Linked DNA regions of Archangium violaceum. The protein of the gene in region 2 interacts with the protein of the main gene of each other region in a pairwise test. Links are inferred from orthologs where the notes say so. Each region holds a gene or a part of one and is shown on either strand. Other genes may lie near its edges.

Region 1 (13,089 bases), 2.2 Mb from region 2 along the record:
GAATCTCCTGGAGGTGCTCCAGGGCCGTGAGCATTCCCGACGAGACGTCACCCAGCTCGTCGGTGGAGACCCAGGGCGGTGCGATGGGCGTGCCGTTGGCCAGTCCCGCGATGGCCTCCTGGAGCGCCGCCGTGGCCCGTACCTGCCGGCGTGCCAGCATCCAGGCGGTGAGCGAGGTCACCAGCAGGGTGACGACGCCCAGGGTCAGCAGTGGCGGGCCCAGTGACGAGAACAGGGAGTCGCTGAAGGTCCGCAGCGTCTTCACGGCCAGCTCGGCCTGGGCCCGGGGGAGGGTGGGGTCCTCGAGCAGGGCCCGCGTCTGGGCGTCGCGCAGCTCGAGCGTCTGGAGGACGAACACCAGTCCGCAGATGACCAGGGTGCTCGCCACGGTGGTGATGATCGCATACGGCAGGTACCAGCGCTGCCGCGGCCAGAAGGGGCCCTTGCCGCTGGCGGGGACCCGCAGGCGGTTGCGCTCCTCGAGCACGAAGGGCATCAACATCTGCTCGAGCTTGATGCCCACGGGCAGCGACAGCACCTGGCCCAGGGTGGAGGCGACGAGCAGCCCGAGTCCCACCATCAGGGCGTGCTTGTGGAAGCGCAGGACGAGGGGGACGGTGAAGGCGAGTCCGCCCACCAGACTGGTGACCTGGATGCCCAGGAACGAGAGCTTCCAGGGCAGCATCTGCAGGCGGACGAGGCGCTCCTGTGGAGGCTCCTCGGGGTGTACGCGGAAATGGCTGTGCAGCAGCGCGGAGACACCCACCCCTGGCATCACGACACCGACCACCAGCAGGATGGGCGGAAGCAGGTAGAGCACGCTCCAGACGATGTCCTGGGCCGACACCCCGAGCGACAACCCGATGAGGTACGCGGCGAGGGGCGTGGAGGGGATGAGCCACGCCATCACGACGAGGAGGACTCGTCGGAGGAGCTGTGGAGGAATGACCGTCTGCGGGGGCGAGCCGTTCATGAGGCGTGGCCATTCTCCCAGAGGGAGGGGGGCGGAAGGAGGGACGCCGGGAGAAGTCGCGGTGCCTGCCTGGATGCTTCCCTGTCGGGCCTGATGCTAACGCGGTGCGCCCGGCGCGTCTTCAAATAGAGGAAAACCCGGGAAAAGGAAATCTAGGGGAGCTGTGTCCGCAGCAGCTCCCGGAAGAGGACCTCGGCCACATCCCGGAAGAGCTCCCCCGCGGCCAGGAGTCCGCCACAGTGGTGCGGCTCCCTCGCCAGTGTCAGCGCGACACACCGTTCCAGCACCGCCTCCCAGAAGGACTCCGAGTCCGGTGGCAGCAGGTACTCCCGGATGACACTCCGGGGCCAGGGCAGCACCGTTGTCGGGTCCGCGTCGCTCAGGCTGGTGAAGCAGTCCAGGTCCACGTCCAGCAGCACGCGCTCGGCGGACGCCAGCACTTCACGCACCGCATCACCGGGGGCGGGCGCGTTGTAGGCCTCCGCGGCCCGGTCCACCGTGGGGACCACCACCAGCCGGTGCGAGCGCCCCCGCGTGTCCACATACACGTCCCCGGTGAACGTTCCCCGGGGTCGTCCGCGTGCGATCACCAGCGCGTCGCCCACCAGCCCCGCCTCCATCGCCGCCAGCACGTGGTCGTAGTTGCGCACGTCCAGGGCCCAGCGCGCGTGCTCGTCCAGGGCCCTCAGGCCCGCCGAGCGATCCGGTACCGCGCCCGGCGCCGCTGGCACCACCAGGTCCAGGTGCCGGTCCAGTGTCACCAGCAGTGCCGCCGGACCGTCCCCCAGTGCGCACGCCCACGAGGGCAGCGCCAGCCGGTGCGGATCGAACACGTACGCGTCCGTGGGCCCCCGCCCGCCACCGAGCGCCAGCCGGATGACTCCCGCCAGTCGGAGGTGCCTCTGCGAATCATCGTCCATCATGGGGAATAACCGTCATCCCGCGGCTCTTTGCGGGCCGCGCGCCGCCAGGAGTGTAGGCTGCGCGCGCTTTCTACCTCAAAGGAGGGAGTGCCCGTTCCTCGGGCGCCAGCCTCGCATGCGCATCCTGCTCGCAGCCGCGCTCCTTCTCACGAGCGCCCCCGTCCTCGCCCAGCAGCCTCCCGCCAAGCCCATGTCCTCCACCTCGCAAGATGCCTTCCTGCGGGACTACGCGGAGACGCGCCGCTTCATGAGCGGACGTCCCGTCAACCCCCGCATCACTCCCGACGAGAAGACCGTCCTCTTCCTGCGCGGTCAGCCCCGCGCGCCCATCCAGACCCTCTTCGCCTTCGACGTGGCCACCGGTGAGGCGAAGGAGGTGCTCACGCCCGAGGCCATCCTCAAGGGCGCCGAGGAGACGCTCTCCCCCGAGGAGAAGGCCCGCCGCGAGCGCATGCGCGTGAGCGCCCGGGGCTTCACCTCCTACCAGCTCTCCGAGGACGGTGCGCGCATCCTGGTGCCGCTCTCCGGCAAGCTCTACCTCGTCGAGCGCGCCACCGGGAAGTCGACCGAGCTGAAGACGGGCGAGGGCGTCATCGATCCGCGCTTCTCCCCCGACGGCAAGCAGGTGGGCTACGTCCGGGACAACGACGTCTTCCGCATCGACCTGGCCACCAACAAGGAGCGCCGCGTCACCAGCGGAGGCACTCCGGCGAAGACCCACGGCCTGGCCGAGTTCGTCGCCCAGGAGGAGATGAGCCGCTTCTCCGGCTGGTGGTGGAGCCCGGACGCGAAGTCCATCGCCTACACCGAGTCGGACACCTCGGGCGTGGAGAAGCTCTCCATCATCGACGTGATGCACCCCGAGCGTGGCTCCGAGGACTACGCCTACCCGCGTCCGGGCAAGGCCAACGCGAAGGTGCGCCTGGGCATCACCCCGGTGACGGGTGGCAAGACGGTCTGGGTGCGGTGGGACGCGGAGAAGTACCCGTACCTGGCCACCGTGGTGTGGCCGAAGAAGGGCCCCCTCACCCTCCTGGTGCAGAACCGCACGCAGACGGAGGAGAAGCTGCTCGCGGTGGACGTGGCCAGCGGCAGGACGCGCGAGCTCCTCACCGAGAAGGATGAGGCCTGGCTCGAACTGGAGCAGTCCTTCCCGCTGTGGCTCGAGGATGGCAGCGGCTTCCTCTGGTACACCGAGCGCAACGGTGGCCCCGAGGTGGAGCTGCGCAACCCGGACGGAAGCCTGGCGCGCTCGCTGGTGAAGCCGGAGGCGGGCTTCCGGGGCCTGGCCCGCTACGTCGAGGCGGACCGCACCCTCTACTTCACCGGTGGCCCCAACCCCACGGAGAGCTACCTGTGGCGCGTGAAGGACGGCGGCGCCCCGGAGCAGGTGCGCCCGGGCACCACCGGCGAGGCCGTCGAGATGGGGAGCGTGTCCAAGTCGGGCAACCTGCTCGTCATCAACCACTCGAGCCCCAAGTCCATGCCGCGCACCTACGTGGCGCGCGCGGACGGCTCGCGCGTGGGGGAGCTGCCCTCCGTGGCGGTGGAGCCCGGCTTCACCCCCATCGTCGAGTTCCGCGAGGTGGGTCCGCTGAAGTTCCACTCCTCGCTGGTTCGCCCGCGCAACGCGAAGCCCGGCCAGAAGCTGCCCACCATCGTCGAGGTGTACGCCGGCCCCACCGTCACCGTCGTGCACAAGTCCATGGCGGCGCACCTGTTGTCGCAGTGGATGGCGGACCAGGGCTTCCTCATCGCCCGTTTCGACGGACGCGGCACTCCGCTGCGCGGCGCGAAGTGGCAGCGCGAGGTGCGCGGGGACTTCTCCGGTGTGACGCTGGAGGACCAGGCCACCGCCGTCCAGGCGCTCGCCGCGGTGGTGCCCGAGGTGGACGTGCAGCGCGTGGGCATCGAGGGTTGGAGCTTCGGTGGCTACATGGCCGCGCTCGCCGCTCTCAAGCGTCCGGAGGTCTTCAAGGCGGCCGTGGCGGGTGCTCCGGTGGTGGACTGGCTCGACTACGACACCCACTACACCGAGCGCTACCTGGGCCTGCCCCAGCAGAACCCCGAGGCGTACGAGAAGAGCTCGCTGCTCACCTACGCGCGCGACACCCGCAGGCCCATCTCCCCGCTGCTGCTCATCCACGGCACCGCGGACGACAACGTCTACTTCTTCCACACGCTCAAGCTCTCCGACGCGCTCTTCCGCGCCGGCAAGCGCCATGAGCTGCTGCCCCTGAGCGGCCTCACGCACATGGTGCCGGATCCGCTCGTCACCCAGCGTCAGTACGAGTGGGTGATGGGCCACTTCAAGCGGCACCTCACGAAGTAGCGGCCCGCTGCCCGGGCGCGGTCACCCGCGAATGAAAAGGCCCGGCTCCTCTCGAGGTGCCGGGCCTTTTCTTCAGGCCACTACGGGTACGGAGTGGCTCGGGACATCAGACGGCGCGTACGTTCTGCGCCTGCAGGCCCTTGGGACCACGAGCCAGCTCGAACTCCACCTTCTGCCCCTCGGCGAGGGTCCGGAACCCGTCCATGTTGATGGCGGTGTGGTGGCAGAACACGTCCTCGCCACCGCCGTCCTGCACGATGAATCCGAAGCCCTTCGCGTCGTTGAACCACTTCACGGTACCAGTTGCCATTGTGCTTCCTTGTCAGGAGCCGGCCGTGGGCCGACTCGTTCTCCCGTCCCCCGTCCGTCGGGTGACAAGTGAAGTTGTAGGCGGCCAGCCGACCGCCTGTCTAGTCGGCTGGCCCGTTTTCCCGTTTGCTACTGTCTGTCTGGATTTCAAATTTCCAGCAGCAGCCGAGTCGGATCCTCGATGCAGTCCTTCACGCGCACGAGGAACTGCACGGCCTCGCGGCCGTCGATGAGCCGGTGATCGTAGGAGAGGGCCAGGTACATGATGGGCCGGATGACGACCTGGCCGTTGCGGGCCACCGGGCGCTCCACGATGTTGTGCATCCCCAGGATGCCCGTCTGGGGCGGGTTGATGATGGGGGTGGAGAGCATCGAGCCGAAGATGCCGCCGTTGGTGATGGTGAAGGTGCCGCCCTGCAGCTCGGCGAGCGTGAGCTTGTCGCTGCGCGCCCGGACGCCGTAGTCGCCGACCTTCTTCTCCAGCTCGGCCATGGACAGGGTGTCGGCGTCGCGCACGACGGGGACCACCAGGCCGCGGCTGCCGCTCACCGCCACGCCGATGTCGTAGTAGTGCTTGAAGACGACGTCGTCGCCGTCGATCTCCGCGTTGACCTGGGGGAAGGCCTTGAGGGCCTCGACGGCGGCGCGGATGAAGAAGCTCATGAAGCCGAGCTTCACGCCGTGACGGGCCAGGAACTTCTCCTGGTGCTGCTTGCGCAGGTCCATCACCGCGCCCATGTCCACCTCGTTGAAGGTGGTGAGGATGGCGGCGGTGGACTGGGCCTGGACGAGGCGCTCGGCGACGCGGCGGCGCAGCGGCGTCATCTTCACGCGCTCCTCGCGGTCGGCGCGCGGGCGCGGGCCGGAGGGAGCGGGGGCCGGAGCCGGAGCACGCTGGGCGGGGGCCTCGGCCGGGCGGTTGAGCTGACCGAGCGCGTCCTCCTTGGTGATGCGGCCGCCGGTGCCGGAGCCCTTGAGCTGGGCCACGTCCAGCTTGTTCTCCTCGACGATCTTCCGGGCGGTGGGCGTCATGCGGACGTCGGCCGCGGCGGAAGAGGCCGCGGCGGGAGCGGCGGCCACGGGGGCGGGAGCGGGAGCGGGAGCGGGGGTCTGCGGCGCGGTGGCGGTGGCGCCAGCGCCGGCCTCGATGGTGCCCAGCACGTCACCCACGCGCACCTTGTCGCCCTCGTTGAAGGCGATGGTGGCGATGGCGCCGGCGGCGGGAGCGGGCACGTCGATGGTGACCTTGTCGGTCTCCAGGACGACGAGGGGCTCGTCGGCGGACACCGCGTCACCCTTCTTCTTGTTCCACTTCCCGACGACGGCTTCAGTGATGGACTCGCCCAGGGGCGGGACTTTCAGTTCAACGGCCATTCTTGGTTCCTCGGAGGATGGCTTCCTCGACGATGAGCTGCTGCTCCAGGTTGTGCGTCTGCGGGAAGCCGGTGGCGGGGCTGGCGGCTTCCGCGCGTCCGATGTAGCCCAGCTTCAGCGGACCGCCCTGGTTCCGCGCGGCGGCCAGGTCGTGCAGGCGGGGGAACATGAAGTGCCAGGCGCCCGAGTTCCGGGGCTCCTCTTGCACCCAGAAGAGCTCGGTGAGCTTCGGCATCTTCGCGACGAGGCCTGCCAGCTCGTCGAAGGGGAACGGGTAGAGCTGCTCCACGCGCACGATGGCGATGGAGTCGTCCTTGCGCTCGTCCCGGGCCTTGACCAGGTCGTAGTAGACCTTGCCCGAGCACAGGAGCAGCCGCGTCACGCCGGCCGGGTCCACCTTGTCCAGGATGACCTCCTGGAAGGTGCCGGTGGCCAGCTCGTCCAGCTTGCTCGTCGCCTCGGGGCGGCGCAGCAGGCTCTTGGGCGACATGATCACGAGCGGCTTGCGCAGCGGGCGCAGCACCTGGCGCCGCAGCAGGTGGAAGATCTGCGCGGGCGTGGTGGGGTAGACGACCTGGATGTTGTCCTCGGCGGACAGGTTGAGGAAGCGCTCCAGACGCGCGCTGGAGTGCTCCGGGCCCTGGCCCTCGTAGCCGTGCGGCAGGAGCAGGGTGATGCCGCTGAGCCGCCGCCACTTGGTCTCCGCCGCGGCGATGAACTGGTCGATGATGATCTGCGCGCCGTTGGCGAAGTCACCGAACTGGGCCTCCCAGAGGATGAGGCCGTCCGGCACGTCGAGGCTGTAGCCGTACTCGAAGCCCAGCACGCCCATCTCCGACAGCGGGCTGTTGAAGACGTCGAAGCGGGCCCTGCCGGTGGGGAACTGCCGCAGGGGGACGAACTCGTCGCCCGTCTTCACGTCGTGCAGCACGGCGTGGCGGTGGCTGAAGGTGCCGCGCTCGCAGTCCTGGCCGCTCAGGCGGATGGTGTAGCCCTCGGAGAGCAGCGTGGCGTAGGCCAGCGACTCGCCCTCGCTCCACTGCAGCTCCTCCGACTGGAGCATGCCCTGGCGCTTCTTGAGCACCGTGCGCTCCACGTCGCGGTGGACGTTGAAGCCCTCGGGCACCTCGGCCAGCTTCTTCAGGGCCGCGCGCAGCGTCTCCTTGTCCACCGCCGTGGTCACCTGCGGGGCGCTCTTGTGGAGCCCGCCCTTGTAGGGCTTCCACAGGCCCTCGAGCGCGCTCGGCTCCTTGAACTCGCTGTGCGCGCGGGCGCGGGTGAGCGCCGCGTCGAACTCCTGCATGCAGCGCTGCTTGATCGCCTCGGACTCCTCCGCGGGGAGGCGGCCCTTCTCCGCCAGCTGCTGCGCGTAGATCGTCCGCACGGTCGGGTGCTTGCGGATGATCTCGTACATCTCCGGCTGCGTGAACGAGGGGTCATCGCCCTCGTTGTGGCCGTAGCGGCGGTAGCACACCAGGTCGATGACGACGTCGCTCTTGAAGGTCTGCCGGTACTCGGCGACCAGGCGCGCCACGTGGACGCACGCCTCGGGGTCATCCCCGTTCACGTGGAAGACGGGCACGTCCAGCATCTGGGCGAGCGCCGTGGAGTAGATGGAGCTGCGCGACTCCTGCGGGTCGGTGGTGAAGCCCACCTGGTTGTTGATGACGACGTGCAGGGTGCCGCCCGTCTTGTAGCCCTCGAGCCCGGCGAGGTTGAGCGTCTCGGCCACCACGCCCTGGCCGATGAAGGCCGCGTCACCGTGGATGAGCAGCGGCATCACCTTGGTGCGCTCGGTGTCCCCGCTGCGATCCTGCTTGGCGCGCACGCGCCCCTCCACCACCGGGTCCACCGCCTCGAGGTGGCTGGGGTTGAAGGCCAGCGACAGGTGGATGCTCTGCCCGGTGCGCGTGGCATGGTCCGAGCTGAAACCCATGTGGTACTTCACGTCGCCGCGGCCCATGTGCTGCTTGGGATCCTGCGGGCCCTCGAACTCGCTGAAGATCTGCGCGGGCTGCTTGCCCAGGATGTTCGTCAGCACGTTGAGGCGGCCGCGGTGGGCCATGCCGATGACGACCTCCTTGAGCCCCATGCCGCCGCCCACCTCGAGCACGGCATCCAACATGGGCACCAGCGCCTCGCCGCCGTCGAGCGCGAAGCGCTTGGCGCCGATGAACTTGGTGTGCAGGAAGTTCTCGAAGCCCTCGGCGTAGGACAGCCGGGTGAGGATGTGGCGCTGGTCCTCCACGGAGAACTCCGTGCGGTTCTCCGCGTGCTCCATGCGCCGCATCAGCCAGCGCCGCCGCTCGCTGTCGAGCATCTGCATGTACTCGACGCCGATGGAGGCGGTGTACGTGCGGCGCAGCCGGCCGAGCAGGTCCTTGAGCTTGACGCGCGCCTCGGGGAAGACGTTGGAGCTCTCCACCAGCTGCTCCAGCTCGGCGGCGGAGAAGTGCTTCTCGTCCACCATGCCCACGTCGGCCACGTGGTCCAGCGTCGGGCGGGGACGTCCGAGCGGATCCAGGCGGGCGCGCAGGTGTCCGCGCAGCCGGAAGGCCGAGATGGTCTGGTCCACCCGGGCCTGCAGCTTCATGTCCTGCTCGAAGGCGACCGTGGCGGCCGTCTGCGGGGCCAGTGCGACCGCGGCGGCGGGCTTGTTGCCCCTGCCGTCCTTGCCCGGAACCACGGGCGCGGGTGGCTCGAGCAGGGTGGAGTTGAAGATGGGTCGGCCGGCGCCGTCGTTGCGCTGGAACAGCTCGCGCCAGCTCGGGTCCACGCTGGACGGATCCTCGAGGTAGCGCGCGTAGAGCCCCTCGATGAAGTCGATGTTTCCGCCGGAGAGGTACGAGTCCTGGAAATTCGCCATGGCGTGTCGTCTTTTACTGGAAGGCCGCCCCGTTGGGGGGTTTTCGGCACGATTTGTTGATAAGGCGCGCCCCCCTTCCAGCCTTTCCTGGCTAGGGGGAGCAGCAGGATTCATGCGCTGCGTGAGCGCAACTTCATCCGTTGGGCTCCCCGGGCGGGGCGCGGGACCCGGGTGACTTCCTGGCCTACCCGGGCTTCCGGGTGATAAACCCCCCGGACTTCTCTCTCTTTAGCCAGAAAGGCCTATGCATGCTGCTGCAGGGCAAGAAGCTCCTCATCACCGGAGTGCTCACCCCCCAGTCGCTCGCCTACGGTGTGGCCGAGCACGCGCTGGAGCAGGGGGCTGACATCCTCCTCACCGGATTCGGCCGGGCGCGCTCGCTCACGGAGCGGAGCGCGAAGCGTCTCAAGGCGGGCACCGAGGTGCTGGAGCTGGACGTCACCAACCCCGCCCATTTCTCCGCCCTCACCGAGTCGCTGCGCCAGCGCTGGGGCCGGGTGGATGGCGTGCTGCACTCCATCGCCTACGCCCCCGAGGACGCGCTCGGCGGCAACTTCCTCAACACTCCCTGGGAGAGCGTCCAGACCGCGTTCCGCATCTCGGCCTTCTCCCTCAAGGAGCTGTCCGTGGCGGTGATGCCGCTGATGCCGCAGGGCGGCTCCATCGTCACGCTGGACTTCGACAACCGCGTGGCCTGGCCCATCTACGACTGGATGGGGGTGTGCAAGGCGGCCCTGGAGGCCACCGTGCGCTACCTGGCGAGGGACCTCGGCCCCAAGGGCATCCGGGTCAACGCCCTGGCCGCCGGCCCGCTGGCCACCGTGGCCGCCAAGGGCATCCCCGGCTTCAAGTCCCTGGAGAAGGGCTGGGGCACCCAGGCACCCCTGGGGTGGGACGCCCGCAAGAGCCACGACATGGTGGCTCGCACTGCGTGTGCGCTCCTTTCGGACTGGCTACCTTCCACCACGGGCGAAATGGTGCACGTGGACGGTGGCTACCACGCCATTGGCGCACCGCCAGTGGACCCGAACGAGGACAAGGAGGGGGGAGGGGATGCCGGCGCTCCTACCTCGGCCGGCTGATCGCTGTACGGGGGGAGGAGCTCGCTTTTCCCTCTGGTGTTCAGGATTCGATCGCCCCGGCTTTTGCTGGAAGGCGAGGTCACGCTACAGTCTCACCGTTTCCTTCACCCGGGTCCCGAATCCTTCGAGCCCGGGAGGAGCCTGGGTTTGAGCGCCAACATCCTCCTCGTGGATGACAGCCCGACCGTACGTAACATCCTCAAGATCTACCTCATGAACCTGAAGATGGGGTTCGTCGAGGCAGAGGATGCGACGCGCGCGTTGCAATTGCTCCGGCTTGTGCCGGTCAAGCTCGTCATCGCCGATATCAACATGCCTGGTATGGACGGCATCACCTTCGTGAAGCAGGTTCGCGCGAGCCCCCTGGCTCAAGTGCGCGACGTCCCGGTCATCCTTCTCACGGGTGAACGGGGCGGGGACCTGCGTCAGCGCGGGGTCGACGCCGGTGCCAATGCGTTCATCAACAAGCCGGTCTCGCATCACGACCTGACAGAGACCGTGCGCAAGTTCCTGGCGCAGAACTGAGAGCCGAGCCGTGAGCCTCCCGTCCCTGCTCCTCGTCGATGACAGTGATGCCATCCTCGCGCTCGAGCGCGCGATCCTCTCCGGCCATTACGCGCTGAACACCGCGAGCAATGGCAAGGAGGCGCTCGAGAAGGTGAACCGCGTGCAGCCCGCGGCCATCCTTCTGGACCTCTCCATGCCCGAGATGGATGGTGACGAGGTCCTCAAGCGACTCAAGGCGGACCCCACCACCTCTTCCATCCCCGTCATCATCATCTCCTCGGAGGTGGGTCGGGCGGAGGCGTGTCTGGGACTTGGCGCGGAGCTCTTCCTGGCCAAGCCCTTCCGGGCCGATGAGTTGTTGAGCGCGGTGGAGAACGCACTGGCCAACGCGCGGCGCCGTGCGCGGCAGGGCTCCATGGCCCTGCTGCGGCTCACGGTGGGGGGGTTGGAGTTCGCCATCCCCCTGGACGCCGTGCGCCAGGTCATCCTCCAGCCCGCCACGCGTCCGCTGCCGTTGGGGCCGGGGTACATCTCCGAGTTCTTCGAGCTGCGGGGCCAGCCGGTGTGCGTGCTGGACCTGGCGCGCCGGCTGGACGTGGCGCACCAGGAGACCGTCGAGGAGCGCAAGCTCGTCATCCTGGAGATCGACGGTCTGCAGCTGGCGCTGAGCGTGGACGCGGTGCAGGACCCGGAGGAGTATCAGTCCTCGGAGATCGAGCGGCGCGAGCGCGTGGGTGGCGCCGAGCACGGTCAGCTCCGGGACACCCTCATGGGCATGCTACGGGCGGGTGATCGCTCGGTGCCCATTTTCGATCCCAGGGCTTTCGCCACCCAGGAGCTGCTGCGCGAGGCGGTACATGTGCTGCGGCCGGCGGGGGTGGAGCGCAGCGCATGAGTTCGGGGGTGGAGCCTCAGCAGGTGCTCGCGCGGGCGCGTGAAGTCGTCTCGTCGTGCACGGGCTTCCGTGACACGGCCATCTCACCCTCGGCGGTGGATCGCGTCGTGCGCGCGGAGCTGGCCCGGGGCCGTTCCGCCTCGGATCTGCTGGCGGAACTGCAGCGTCCCGGCGCTCCGCTGGCGCGAGCCCTGCTGGACGCCGTGCTGGTGGGGGAGACGTACTTCTTCCGTCACCCGGAGCAGTTCCGGTTCCTCGCCTCGGAGGCGGTGCCCGCGGCGCTGCGCCGGGGCAACTCCGTCCTGCGCGGCTGGAGTGCCGGGTGCGCCTCGGGGGAGGAGACCTATTCCATCGCCGCGTGCCTGCTGGGGACTGTGCCCCAGGGCGTGCGCGTGGAGGTGCTCGGCACCGACCTGCACGAGGGGCGCCTGGAGGCCGCTCGCCGGGGGGTGTACGGCAACTGGTCCCGCCGCGAGGCCGGGCCCCTGCTCCATCCCCTCTATGTGGAGGTCGCCGAGGGGAGGGTGAGCATCCTCGACCCGGTGCGCGCCGTCACGCGCTTCGCCCAGGCCAACCTGCTGGAGCCGCTGCCGGACTCCCACGGCCGTTTCGACGTCATCTTCTGCCGCAACGTGCTGACGTATTTCTCCCCGGACGCGGTGCAGACGGCGCTGGGGCATCTGGCGCGCGCGCTCGTGCCGGGCGGCCACCTGCTGCTGGGGACGGTGGAGGTGGACCATCCGCCCGCGGGGCTGGTTCGCGTGGGGCCTCCGGAGCTGCAGGCCTTCCGCCGCCCGACGCCCAAGGAGCTGGCGCCGCCTCCCAAGGCCGTCGTGCGCGAGCCCGAGCCCGTCAAGGTGTCCGCTCGCGCGACCCCGCCTCCCGCGCCGCGGCCTCCTCCTCCTCCCTCTCCCGTGCTCCTCCACACGGAAGCGCTCCATCGCATCGAGGGAGGGGACGAGGCCGGTGCGTCCACCATTCTGGAAAAGCTGTTGCAACAGTTCCGGGACTATCTCCCCGGCATGCTGGAGCTCGCCCTGCTGCGTGAGCGCGCAGGGGCGCGCGAGGCTGCCTTCGCTCTCATGCACACCGTGCGCGACAATGCCGCCCGGCTTCCGCCGGATCAGATCATCGAGGGGCCCGAGCCGTTGCCGGCCCGCTTCTACAGGGCGTCAGCTGACGCCTTCCTCACCCTGGGAGCCATCGAATGACATCCACCCTCCGAGGCCCTGAGGAGGTTCAGGATCAAGAGGTCCGCATGCTCCTGGACGAGCGTGCGGCGCGCCTGCGTGGGCGAGCCGACGGCTCCGCCGACGAGACCGTGCTCATGGTGGCCGAGTTCCCCCTGGGCGAGGAGCGGTACGCGATTCCGCTCGACTCGCTGCGCGCGGCGCTGCCGCTGCGTCTGGTGACGCCGGTGCCCCTGTCCGAGCCGCACGTCATCGGCGTGCTGCGCTACCAGGGCCAGGTGCTTGCCGAGCTCAGCCTCGCCGCGCTGATGGGCGGCCACGGCTGGCGGCAGGACCCCGCCGTGCTGCTCGTGGTGGATCGCGGTGACGGGGAGCTGTGCGCCCTGGACTGCGAGGCCATTCCCCGCCCGCTCAGCCTGCCCGCCGCGGCGGTGGAGGCGGCGCGCACCCATGCCGAGGGTCCGGTGACGGAGGTCCTCCTGTCCACCACCCGCCAAGTCATCCACCTCATCGATCTGCCGCGCCTCTTCGCGCGCGGTGCCGGGGCGCGCAATGCCGGTTGACCCCATGCTGCAGAGCCTCGTGGCGGGTTTCTCGTCCGAGGCGCAGGAAGTCTGTCAGAAGGTCACCCTGGACCT
Region 2 (9,824 bases):
ACATGCACCTCGCGGTACACCTTCACCCCGCGCGAGGCGTAGTTCCTCACGATGTATCTGGCCACCAGGTCCGCGTATTCGTGTCCAGTCATCCGTGCCTCCCACGGCAGGCCGCTCACCCGCTCCGGGCCAGGAGCACCTCTCGCGTCTCCACCGTCTCCTCGGGCACCGCGCCCTCTTCACGCAGTCGCGCCTCGGAGACAGCCAGCGCCTCGTCACAGATGTCGGTGCCCCGGAAGTCGCGCCCGAGCCGCACCGCCGCCACGCCCACCGAGCCCGAGCCCAGGAAGGGATCCACCACCACGTCTCCGGGCGCGCTGCTCTGCCGGATGAGCACCTCGCTCACGCCGGTGGGCTTCTCCGCCGGGTAACCCCGGTAGACGCGTGGCACCGGGAGCACGTCCGCCACGCCCAGGTCGCTCAACCGCCGCCGGCCCTTCTCGAAGAAGAGGATGAGCTCGTAGCGGGAGCGGTAGTGGTAGCCCATCCCGATGTGCAGCTTGTCCCAGATGATGGGCTTCCAGAATCGGAAGCCCGCCGCCTCCGCGAGCGGCTTGGCGATGAACATCGTCTCCGGGTCGCAGAAGAGGTAGAAGTGCGAGTCGCGCTTGAGCACCCGCCAGACCTGCTCGAACAGCTCGGGGAAGCGCGCGTTGGGGAAGATGCGGAACCAGTGGTTGCTGGATGCCTTGCTGTGCTTGAGGCGCGTGGTGGTGCCGATGGCGCGGTGCTTCTCGAGCGACTCATAGGCGGGGTCGGTGATGATGAGATCCACCGAGGCGTCCGGAAGGCTCCGGAGCCACTCGACGGCATCGCTCTGCGAAAGGCGGTAGCGGGGCATGAGGGTGTGGCCAACCTACCCCGGCATTCTGACGCCCGCCGCGCCCGCCCGCCCCAGCGGGTCGGACGAGATATCCAGGAACGAGCAGATGGGCGGCCCGGCCGCCCCGTGCGCGAACCCGGAGCATACGGGCCCCGGAAAAGGGAAACGCCCCGAGCGGACGGCGAACGAGCGCCGCTCGAGGCGTTCAACTCCTGGAACGACGGGGAAACGCGCTCAGTAGGTGGTCGCGCGCACCGTCAGGCCGGAGAAGGCGGAGTAGCCGCGGACCGAGACGTACCAGGTCCCCGCCGCCGGGCTGGGGAGGCTGCAGGACTCGTTGTTGCCACCCGCGTACGGCCGGCAGGTGTAGCTGCTCGTCGTCGGCTCGGCGCCCTGGCGGACGTAGAGGTCGGCGTCACCGGTGCCGCCGGAGATGTGCACGTTGAGCGCCGTGGTGCCGGAGGGCACGCTCACCGTGTAGTGCTTCCAGGCGCCCTTGCTGGCCGACTGGCTGGTCGAGCTCAAGCGCGTGGTGGGCGACTTGCTCAGGAAGGAGGAGATCCACGGCTGGAAGGAAGAGACGCGCGCGTACAGGCCGGGGTAGTTGGGCTCCGCGCACCCCTGGCCCCAACTCACCACGCCCGCGAGGATCTTGCCGCTGCCCTTGCTCACCACGAGCGGGCCGCCGCTGTCACCCTGGCACGAGTCCTTGCCACCCACGCCCATGACGCCCGCGGCGAGCTGATCCGCGGTGATGGTCTGCCCGTACGCCGAGGTGGCGTCCGCGTTGGAGACGATGGGCACGTCCACGGTCTGCAGCGTGTCCGGCGACGAACCACCGGAGGAGAGCGAGCCCCAGCCCGTCACGGTGGAGGTGATGCCCGCGTTCGTCAGGCCCGCCGCCTCATCGGCCGAGGTCGCCAGCGTGATGGCCGCCACGTTGCCGTTGAGGGTGAGCGGCGTGGACAGGTGCAGCAGCGCCACGTCCTTGCCCAGGGTCGCGTCGCTGTAACCCGGGAAGGGGATGATGTCATCGACCGCGCGGATCTGCCCCGAGCTGCTCATGGTGCTCAGCTTGGAGCTGCCCGCGGCGATGCGCACGGTGACCGGGGAGCTGGTGGCGTAGGCGGCCGACTCGGCCACGCAGTGCTGGGCGGTGAGGATCCAGTTCGCGTTCAGGATGGAGCCACCACAGAAGTGGAAGCCCGTCGTATCCTGGAAGGAGATCTGCCAGGGATAGGTGGAGATGTTGGCGTTGGTACCGCCGACGATCTCCTGGGTCTCCGCGCCGAGCTGCTGCTCGGGGGCGGCGGCCTCCTCGGGACCACAGCCAGCGAGCAGGGCCGTGCTGGCGGTGCCGAGAAGGAAGAACTTCCGAACGAAGTGACGCTGCGACATGGGGGACTCTCCTCTCACGGGGGTGAGCATCCGGGTGGGTTCGCCCGGTCGAAACGTGCTCCTCGCGGAGCACGAACGGATTCGCGAGAGAAATGCCGACCCCGCCGGCACCTTCGCCGGTTGGTGACTGCTCGAACCATTTCAGGGGTCCCGCCTCGAGTCGCAACCCACCATGCAACTCTTTCTCTCGGACAGGAACGGGAAACAGATAAACGTTTCCCTTTCAGGTTGTCAAGCAAGTCTCCGCCAGCCACGCTCCCATATCTTCAGTATCCCCGAAGCTGATGCAGTCCAGTTGCAACAAAACACTACAGGAGCTCACGACATGACCCGTCCCCTCACCCTGTTGGTCGGATGCCTGACCGCGCTCACCCTGGCCGCGTGCGCCACGACCCAGCGGGTCGCCCAGGAGGACACGCCCACGGACCCCGCCGAGGCACCCGCCGAGGCACCCACCGGGGCTCCCGCGACCCCCCCCGCCGAAACGCCCGCCGAGGCCCCCGCCGAGACCCAGGTCACGGGAAGCGTGACCTATCGCGAGCGTATCGCCCTCACCCCGGACGCCGTCGTCCAGGTCGAGGTGGTGGAGTCCTCGCCGGGAGAGGGCTCCGAGACCGTGGTCGGAGAGCAGACCCTCCAGAGCCCCGGGCAGGTGCCCATCCGCTTCTCGGTGACGGTGCCCTCCGAGCGCATCCGCCCCGGCGCCACCTATGTCGTCCGAGCGCGCATCACGGATGCCGGCCGCGTCTACACCACGCCCACACCCGTCCCCGTGCTCACCCAGGGCCATTCGAGCCAGGACGTGACGGTGCGCGTGCGCGTGGGCGGTTGATGCGCCCCGCCCTCGGGAGTCCGGGGCCCGGAGTGCTCACCCGCCAACACGTCCGAGGGTGACACATGACCCGCTGGGTCCGCGTGCACTCCACCTCCATTGACCGAAAGTGGCCCGATTTGACGGTTGGGCCCACTCGTCCCTACCCAAGAAGTGAGTCTCTGCCGGTAGCTTTTCACTCTCACTGCTACGGCCAATGGCTTGCATTGAAATGCGAGCGGCAACACCCATTCCGCTCAGGACAAGACGGATAACGTCGATTATCTTGTCAGAACCGTGCACCCAGGCGATCCATCCGAGGAAGGAACCCCTATGGCGAGCGCAGCCCGCACGCTCCAACTCAATCCCGTCGCTCCCGAGAATCTCCTCGATCCGGTACCGCTCTACAGGGAGCTGAGGAGCAATGACCCGGTGCACTGGTCGGAAGCGGTGCAATCCTGGCTCATCACCCGACATGACGACGTGGTGAATTGCTTTCGGGATCCCCGCCTGAGCGCCAACCGGGTGAGGTTCTACGAGGACCAGCTCCGGGGGCTGGGCCCCGACCTCATCAAGGACTTCCTGAAGGGGCTCAACGACCAGATGAGCCAGCGGGACGGCCGCGAGCACATCCAGATGCGTCGGCAGGCCGCTGCGGGCTTCTCGCCCCAGGCGCTCGACAGGTGGCGTCCGGCCATCCGCCGCACCGCGGAGCAGTTGGTGGAGCAGGTGCGGGGCCAGGGCCACATGAACGCGGTGGAGTCCCTGGCGAGCCAGCTCCCTCCGCGCGTCATCGCCGAGGTGCTCGGCATCCCCGTGCAGGACCGGGAGCAGTTCCTGGAGTGGGCCAGGCCCATCGCCGACTTCAACGCGCCCGCGGCCGGCACGGACGTGGTGGACCTGGCGCGCCGCACCAACACGGCGACCCGCGAGCTCTTCGCGTACCTGCGCCGCATCATCGAGGAGCGCAGCCACTCCCCGGGCGAGGACCTGCTCAGCCAGATGCTCCAATCCCAGCAGGCGGGGCAGATGACGTTGGATCAGCTGGTGTCCAACGCAAGCCTCATCCTCTTCGCCGGACACACCACCACCACGGATCAGATCAGCAACGGCCTGCATGATCTGCTGTCGCACCGCGACCAGTTCCACAAGCTCCAGGAGGACCGCACGCTGGTGCGCTCGGCCGTGGAGGAGATGCTGCGCTACAACCCCGCGGTGCCCTTCATGCACCGCATCGCCGCGGAGACCTTCCAGCTGCGCGGGAAGACGATTCGCAAGGGGGATGTGGTGTTCATGGGCCTGGCCGCCGCCAACCGCGACCCGGAGGCCTTCCCCGACCCGGACCGCTTCGACATCACCCGCGACAGCAACCACCAGAAGCACATGAGCTTCACCTTCGGGCCGCATCACTGCCTGGGGGCGGGTCTGGCGCGCCGCATGCTGGAGATCACCTTCGAGGTGCTGCTGGAGCGTCTGCCCGAGCTGCACCTGGATCCGAAGCAGCTGCCGCAGCTCAAGTGTCACAGCCTCATGTTCCGCGGCTACGACTCACTCACCGTCCGGTGGTGACACGGGCGCGGGCCCGCCAGCACGAGCTCACGGGCCCGAACTGTCCAATGTTCCCTCCGTCGTCACCTCCCGCCTCGCGAGGGGGAACTCCCGCGTCTCGCAGGGCTGGAGCAGGTGACGCTCACCCCGCAGCTCGAACTCCAGCGGTGTCGTGGAGCGCCACCGGCTGTTGAGCACCAGCTTGTCCTGGGTGATTTCCACCTCCACCAGGCTCTTGCGGTAGCGCAGCGAGAACTTCAGCCGCTTCATCCCCTCGGGCAGGTTCGGGTTGAAGTGCAGCACGTCCCCGCGCACCTCGATGCCCGTGTACGCCCGCTGCATCAGGTCCACCGTCCCCGACATGGCGCCCAGGTGGATGCCCTCCGGCGTCGTCCCGCCCTGCACGTCCGCGATGTCGCTCCTCAACGCCTCGGTGAACAGCTTCCACGAGCGGGGCCGGTCACTGCGCGCCAGCACCCACGAGTGCACCACCCCGCTCAGCGTCGAGCCGTGCGAGGTGCGCTGCAGGTAGTACTCCACCGTCCTCGGAATCATCCCCGCGTCGAACGGGTAGCCCAGCCGCTCGAAGAGATCCCGCAGCTCCTCCGCCGAGAACAGGTAGAAGAGCATCAGCACATCCGCCTGCTTCGACAGCTTGTAGCGGTTGGGCGTGTCCCCTTCCGCCTCGAGGATCCGATCCAACCGGTGGATGTCCGCGTAGCGCTTGCGGTACACCTCCCAGTCGAACTCCTGGAGCTGCTCGTAGCCCTCGAACTGGCTCAGCACGCCGTCCTGGTGGAACACCAGCCGCGTCTTCCGGCTGATATCGTCCCAGTGCGCCAGCTCCGCCGGGCTCACCGCCAGCGTCTCGAGCAGCTCGTCGCGGCGCTCACCGGGCAGCAGATTCAGCACCTCCAACCCCTTGCACAACACCCACACCGCCATGAGGTTCGTGTAGGAATTGTTGTCCAGCCCCGGCTCGGCGCGGTCCGGGTACCCCGTGTGGTACTCGTCCGGCCCCATCACCCCCTTGATTTCGTAGCGCCGCAGCGACGGGTTCCACCGGGCCATGCTCGCCCAGAAGCGGGCCAGCTCCAGCAACATCTCCGCCCCGTAGAAATACATGAACTCCGAGTCCGCCGTGGCCTGGTAGTACTGCCAGACGTTGTAGGCGACGGCCGCGTTGATATGTCTTTGCAGCCACGTCACGTCCGGGACCCACCGTCCGGAGCGGGGGTTGAGGTGCAGCCGCTGGCTCTCCTCGCGCCCATCGCTGCCGCTCTGCCAGGGGAACATCGCCCCGCGGAAGCCCTCCGCCCGGGCCGCCTCGCGCGCGCGCCGCAGCCGCCGGTAGCGGTAGCGCAGCAGCGCCCTCGTCAGGGCAGGCAACCGCAGGTTGAGGAAGGGGAAGACGAACAGCTCGTCCCAGAAGATGTGGCCCCGGTACGCCTCGCCGTGCCACCCGCGAGCCGGCACGCCCACGTCCTGATCGATGGTGTGCGGCGACACCGTCTGTAGCAGGTGGAAGATGTGCAGCCGCAGGGCCGTTTGGATGTGGTCCGGCTCGGCCAGCTCCAGGTCCAGGTCGCTGCGGCGCCACAACTGGGACCAGGCCTGCACGTGGGTGGCCACCAGCTCGTCGAAGCGCGCGGGCGCCTCCTCCACCGCGTGCCGGGCCTCCATCGCGGCCTCCGATACCGCGTGGTCCCTCGACGAGTACAGAGCCACCACCTTCTCCACCGCCAGCCGTTGCCCTTCGCGGAGCTCCACCTCGAACTCGTGGGAGAGGTAGCCCTCCTCCACGGTGAGTCCTCGCCGCACCCGGGCGGGCTGCCCGTCCACGTACAGCCGCGTGCGCGCCGCCTCCGCCACCTCCAGGCGCGACTGCACCGTCTCCACCTCCAACAGCAGCGTCTCCGCGTCCACCTCCTCCGCCACCAGGGTGCGCAGGTGCTTGCAGTTGAGCTGCCGGTAGCGCGGCACGCCTCCATTCACGACCCGCCCGTCCAGCGCCGAGCGCACGTGCACCCGTCCGCTCCAGTTCTCCGGCACCAGCACCAGCTCCTGTCCCGCCAGGTGCTTGTCGCGCATGTGCACGAAGCGCCGCTGCTCCACCCGCGTGCGCCGTCCCCGCCGATCCTCGAAGCGCACCGTGCGCAGCAGCAGCCCCCTCGCCATGTCCAGCACCTGCCGGTACTCCAGCAGCACCGCCGCGCGCGGGTTGAACCAGTCGCCGCCCTCGAGCCGGAAGCCGAGCGGCAACCAGTTGGGCATGTTGACCAGGTCCTCGTTCTCCACCACGCGTCCGGCCAGGTCCGTCTTCAGCCGGTTGTACCCGCCCGCCAGATACGTCCCCGGGTAGTGCGTGTCGTCCGCCTCGGACTCCGGCGCCGCCCCGCGCGTGGCGAAGTAGCCGTTGCCGAGCGTGCAGAGCGCCTCGCGTAGGCCCTCCTTCGCTGGCTCGAAGCCCTCGTAGGTGAAGAGCCAGAGCTCCGGCCTCATCGGGTCGTCCCCCTGGCGCGGTCGATGAGCAGCTCCAGGAACCGGCGCACCTCCTCCACGTCCGTCAGCGCGTAGTCCGCCTCCGTGGGCCGCTCCACCTCGCCCCGCACCACCAGACTCAAACCCCGTCCCTTCAGTGTCTGGAAGGCGTCCTCGTCCGTGAGGTCATCCCCCAGGTACACCGGCAGCACGTCCTCGCGCGCCAGCCCCAGGGCATTCAACACCCACTCCACCGCCCGGCCCTTGTGCCAGTCGAGGGCCGGCTGGCATTCGAACACCTTCTTCCCGCCTCCCTTGCGCAACCGCGGATGGCGCGCCAGCACCGCGTCCACCAGGTGCTCCACCTCCGGCCCACGAGCCTCCTCCACGTGCCTCCAGTGCACCGCCACGCTGAAGCGCTTGCGCTCCAGCCGGGTGCCCGGAATCCCCGCGAGCCCCACCGACAGCTCCCGCTCCGCCGCGTCCAGCTCGGGCAGCAGCGCCTTGCCCTCCTCCAGCTGGAAGCCACGCCCGTCTGGCCCTTCGATGTCGAAGCCGTGGCTGCCCGCGTACGACACGCCCTCCAGCCGTACGAAGCCCTTGAGCACGGGCAAGTCCCGCCCGCTCACGATGGCCACCGGATAGCGCCGGGCCAGCTCCAGGAGCGTGGTCCGCATGGCGTCCGACAGACGCGCTTCGTCCGGATTGGGCACGATGGGCGACAGCGTGCCGTCATAATCCAGGAAGATGGCCACCTGCCGGCCCTCCATCCGCCGCGACAGCGACTCCCACTCACCCAGCGCCAGGGGCACGTCCCGCATCGACCGCATTCAAGACACTCCTTCCTCCACCTGGATGGTGGACAGGTCCGTCACCTCCACGTCCGCGCCGGCCCGTACCAGCGCCCCCACCGGCCCCGCGCGACGCACGCCGATGATGTACCCGAAATGCCCTCGCCTGCCCGCCTGCACTCCAGCCTGCGCGTCTTCCAGCACCACCGCGCGCTCCGGCGGCACACCCACCCGCCGCCCCGCTTCCAGGAACGTGTCCGGGGCCGGCTTGCCCGGCAACCCGAACCTCCCCGACTCCACTCCATCCACCCGAGCGTCGAACAGATGCTCCAGCCCGGCCGCCCGCAGCACCGCCACGCAATTGCGACTGGCCGAGACCACCGCCGTGCGGAAGCCCGCTGCCCGCAGACGCTCCAACAATTCCACCGCGTGCTCGAAGACCGCCACCCCCCGCTGCGCGAGCGTCTCGAGGAAGTACTCATTCTTGCGCTTGCCCAGCCCCTGCACCGTCTCCGCTTCCGGGCCATCCCCGGGCGAGCCCTCGGGCAACACGAGGCCCCGGCTCTCCAGGAAGCAGCGGATGCCATCGAAGCGCGGCCGGCCATCCACGTACCGCTGGTAGTCCTCCGCCGTGAAGGGCTGGAAGGGCTCGCCCGTCTGTCGCGCGCGCGCCTCCAGGTACGTGTCGAACAGGCGCTTCCACGCGGCGGCATGTACCTCCGCCGTCCGCGTCACCACGCCGTCCAGATCGAACAGGACCGCGTCGAAGTCGCGGCGGGACAGCACGAGCGCGGTGGACCCGGGGGGCTGGAGCGAGGGCATGGCGGTGACTCCCGTGGAGGACCCAATACGTCCCTCCTCGCGCCTTGCACACGCCATGCCCCTACAGAGGCAGCGGGTGTGCGCCTGAACTCCGGGGCCAACCCGTGTCAACTGGTGCTTACACTGGAAGTGTAGAAATTCACGGAAGGTTGACGGATTTCAGGACAACCCTCTACGCTGCACACTGTCGAATCAGGGGGATACGCCATCTGAACAGTTGGCCATCCCTGGCTTCATGCCGGCGTAAGGGTTCCCCTATCATGAGGGTCTGACGGATGTCGAATCAGGGAGGGTCCGCATGCGGCCCGCATCTCAAGTAGACGTGACATCCAGCGAGCCACCCGCCACCGCATCTCAGACGCGTGCGGACACCCCACCCAACGGGTTGGCTCCCGCCGAGACACCACCTCCCATCCTGTCGGCGGGCGCGCTGGCGGCCACGGAGAAGCCGCTGGCGGTGGTGAGCCCCAAGGCGCCCGGGGCGCCGGTTTCGCGCTTCGCCCCGGGGTTCGCCGCGAAGATGAACATGGTGGCGGACCTGGCGCTGGTGGTGGCCGCGCTGCTCATCTCCACGACGATGATGGGGCACGATCTCCACCTGGAGCGCACGGACGTCTGGGTGTTGCTGGGCGTGGGCGTGGTGTCGTGGCTGGTGGTGGGTACGGCGCTGTGCCTCTATGACGTGCGCTTCGCGGACCGCGAGCGGCTGGATGACCTGGCGCTCATCTCCATCCAGGTGATGGTCGTCACGGTGGTGCTCTTCCTCACGCGTCTGGTGATGGGCACCGAGTCGTGGATCGTCGCGCTCAGTCTCTTTCCTCCGCTGTTGTGGCCCTCGGTGGCGATGCTGCGCCTGAGCTTCTTCCGGAAGCTGTCGGTGCAGGAGCAGCCGCTGGACGAGGTGCTCATCATCGGCGTGGGGGCCATGGGCCGGCTGACGGGCGAGGACCTGGGCACCAGGAACCGTCGCAAGGTCATCGGTTACCTGGGCTTCAGCAACGAGCCGGCCTCGGCGACGCCGCCGGCGCCCGTGCTGGGGAGCGTGAAGGACCTGGAGCACATCCTGTGCACGGTGCCGGTGGACGAGGTCTACATCGCCGGCAACATGCTGAAGCACTCGGCGGAGATGCAGGCCGCGGTGAAGCTGTGT

Evidence for each region.
Region 1: the proteins of JQX13_RS12720 (region 2) and odhB interact in binary tests that used the Escherichia coli proteins (3 or more experiments, as listed by UniProt). The link is inferred for Archangium violaceum from one-to-one orthologs.

What each region holds. Positions count from the first base shown.
Region 1 is NZ_CP069338.1:777,336-790,424, reverse strand. Bases 3,799-6,797 are described here. They hold odhB (2-oxoglutarate dehydrogenase complex dihydrolipoyllysine-residue succinyltransferase), read right to left. Parts: upstream 5,912-6,797; coding sequence 4,685-5,911; downstream 3,799-4,684. Other genes in these bases: JQX13_RS03355 (2-oxoglutarate dehydrogenase E1 component), read right to left, coding at 5,901-6,797; JQX13_RS03365 (cold-shock protein), read right to left, coding at 4,335-4,538; JQX13_RS03370 (S9 family peptidase), read left to right, coding at 3,799-4,228. Also shown: JQX13_RS03380 (methyl-accepting chemotaxis protein), read right to left, coding at 1-973; JQX13_RS03375 (hypothetical protein), read right to left, coding at 1,126-1,896; more of JQX13_RS03370, read left to right, coding at 2,012-3,798; more of JQX13_RS03355, read right to left, coding at 6,798-8,777; enoyl-ACP reductase FabI, read left to right, coding at 9,026-9,859; JQX13_RS03345 (response regulator), read left to right, coding at 10,007-10,384; JQX13_RS03340 (response regulator), read left to right, coding at 10,395-11,261; JQX13_RS03335 (CheR family methyltransferase), read left to right, coding at 11,258-12,472; JQX13_RS03330 (chemotaxis protein CheW), read left to right, coding at 12,469-13,014; JQX13_RS03325 (hybrid sensor histidine kinase/response regulator), read left to right, coding at 13,004-13,089. UniProt on the Escherichia coli protein: E2 component of the 2-oxoglutarate dehydrogenase (OGDH) complex which catalyzes the second step in the conversion of 2-oxoglutarate to succinyl-CoA and CO(2).
Region 2 is NZ_CP069338.1:2,973,022-2,982,845, forward strand. What follows is about bases 1,521-4,299. They hold JQX13_RS12720 (YbaY family lipoprotein), read left to right. Parts: upstream 1,521-2,546; coding sequence 2,547-3,053; downstream 3,054-4,299. Other genes in these bases: JQX13_RS12715 (trypsin-like serine protease), read right to left, coding at 1,521-2,221; JQX13_RS12725 (cytochrome P450), read left to right, coding at 3,366-4,299. In the rest of the region: JQX13_RS12705 (PD-(D/E)XK nuclease superfamily protein), read right to left, coding at 1-92; JQX13_RS12710 (DNA-methyltransferase), read right to left, coding at 116-841; more of JQX13_RS12715, read right to left, coding at 1,058-1,520; more of JQX13_RS12725, read left to right, coding at 4,300-4,601; JQX13_RS12730 (glycoside hydrolase family 65 protein), read right to left, coding at 4,629-7,082; otsB (trehalose-phosphatase), read right to left, coding at 7,079-7,891; JQX13_RS54015 (HAD family hydrolase), read right to left, coding at 7,892-8,674; exopolysaccharide biosynthesis polyisoprenyl-phosphate hexose-1-phosphate transferase EpsZ, read left to right, coding at 8,973-9,824.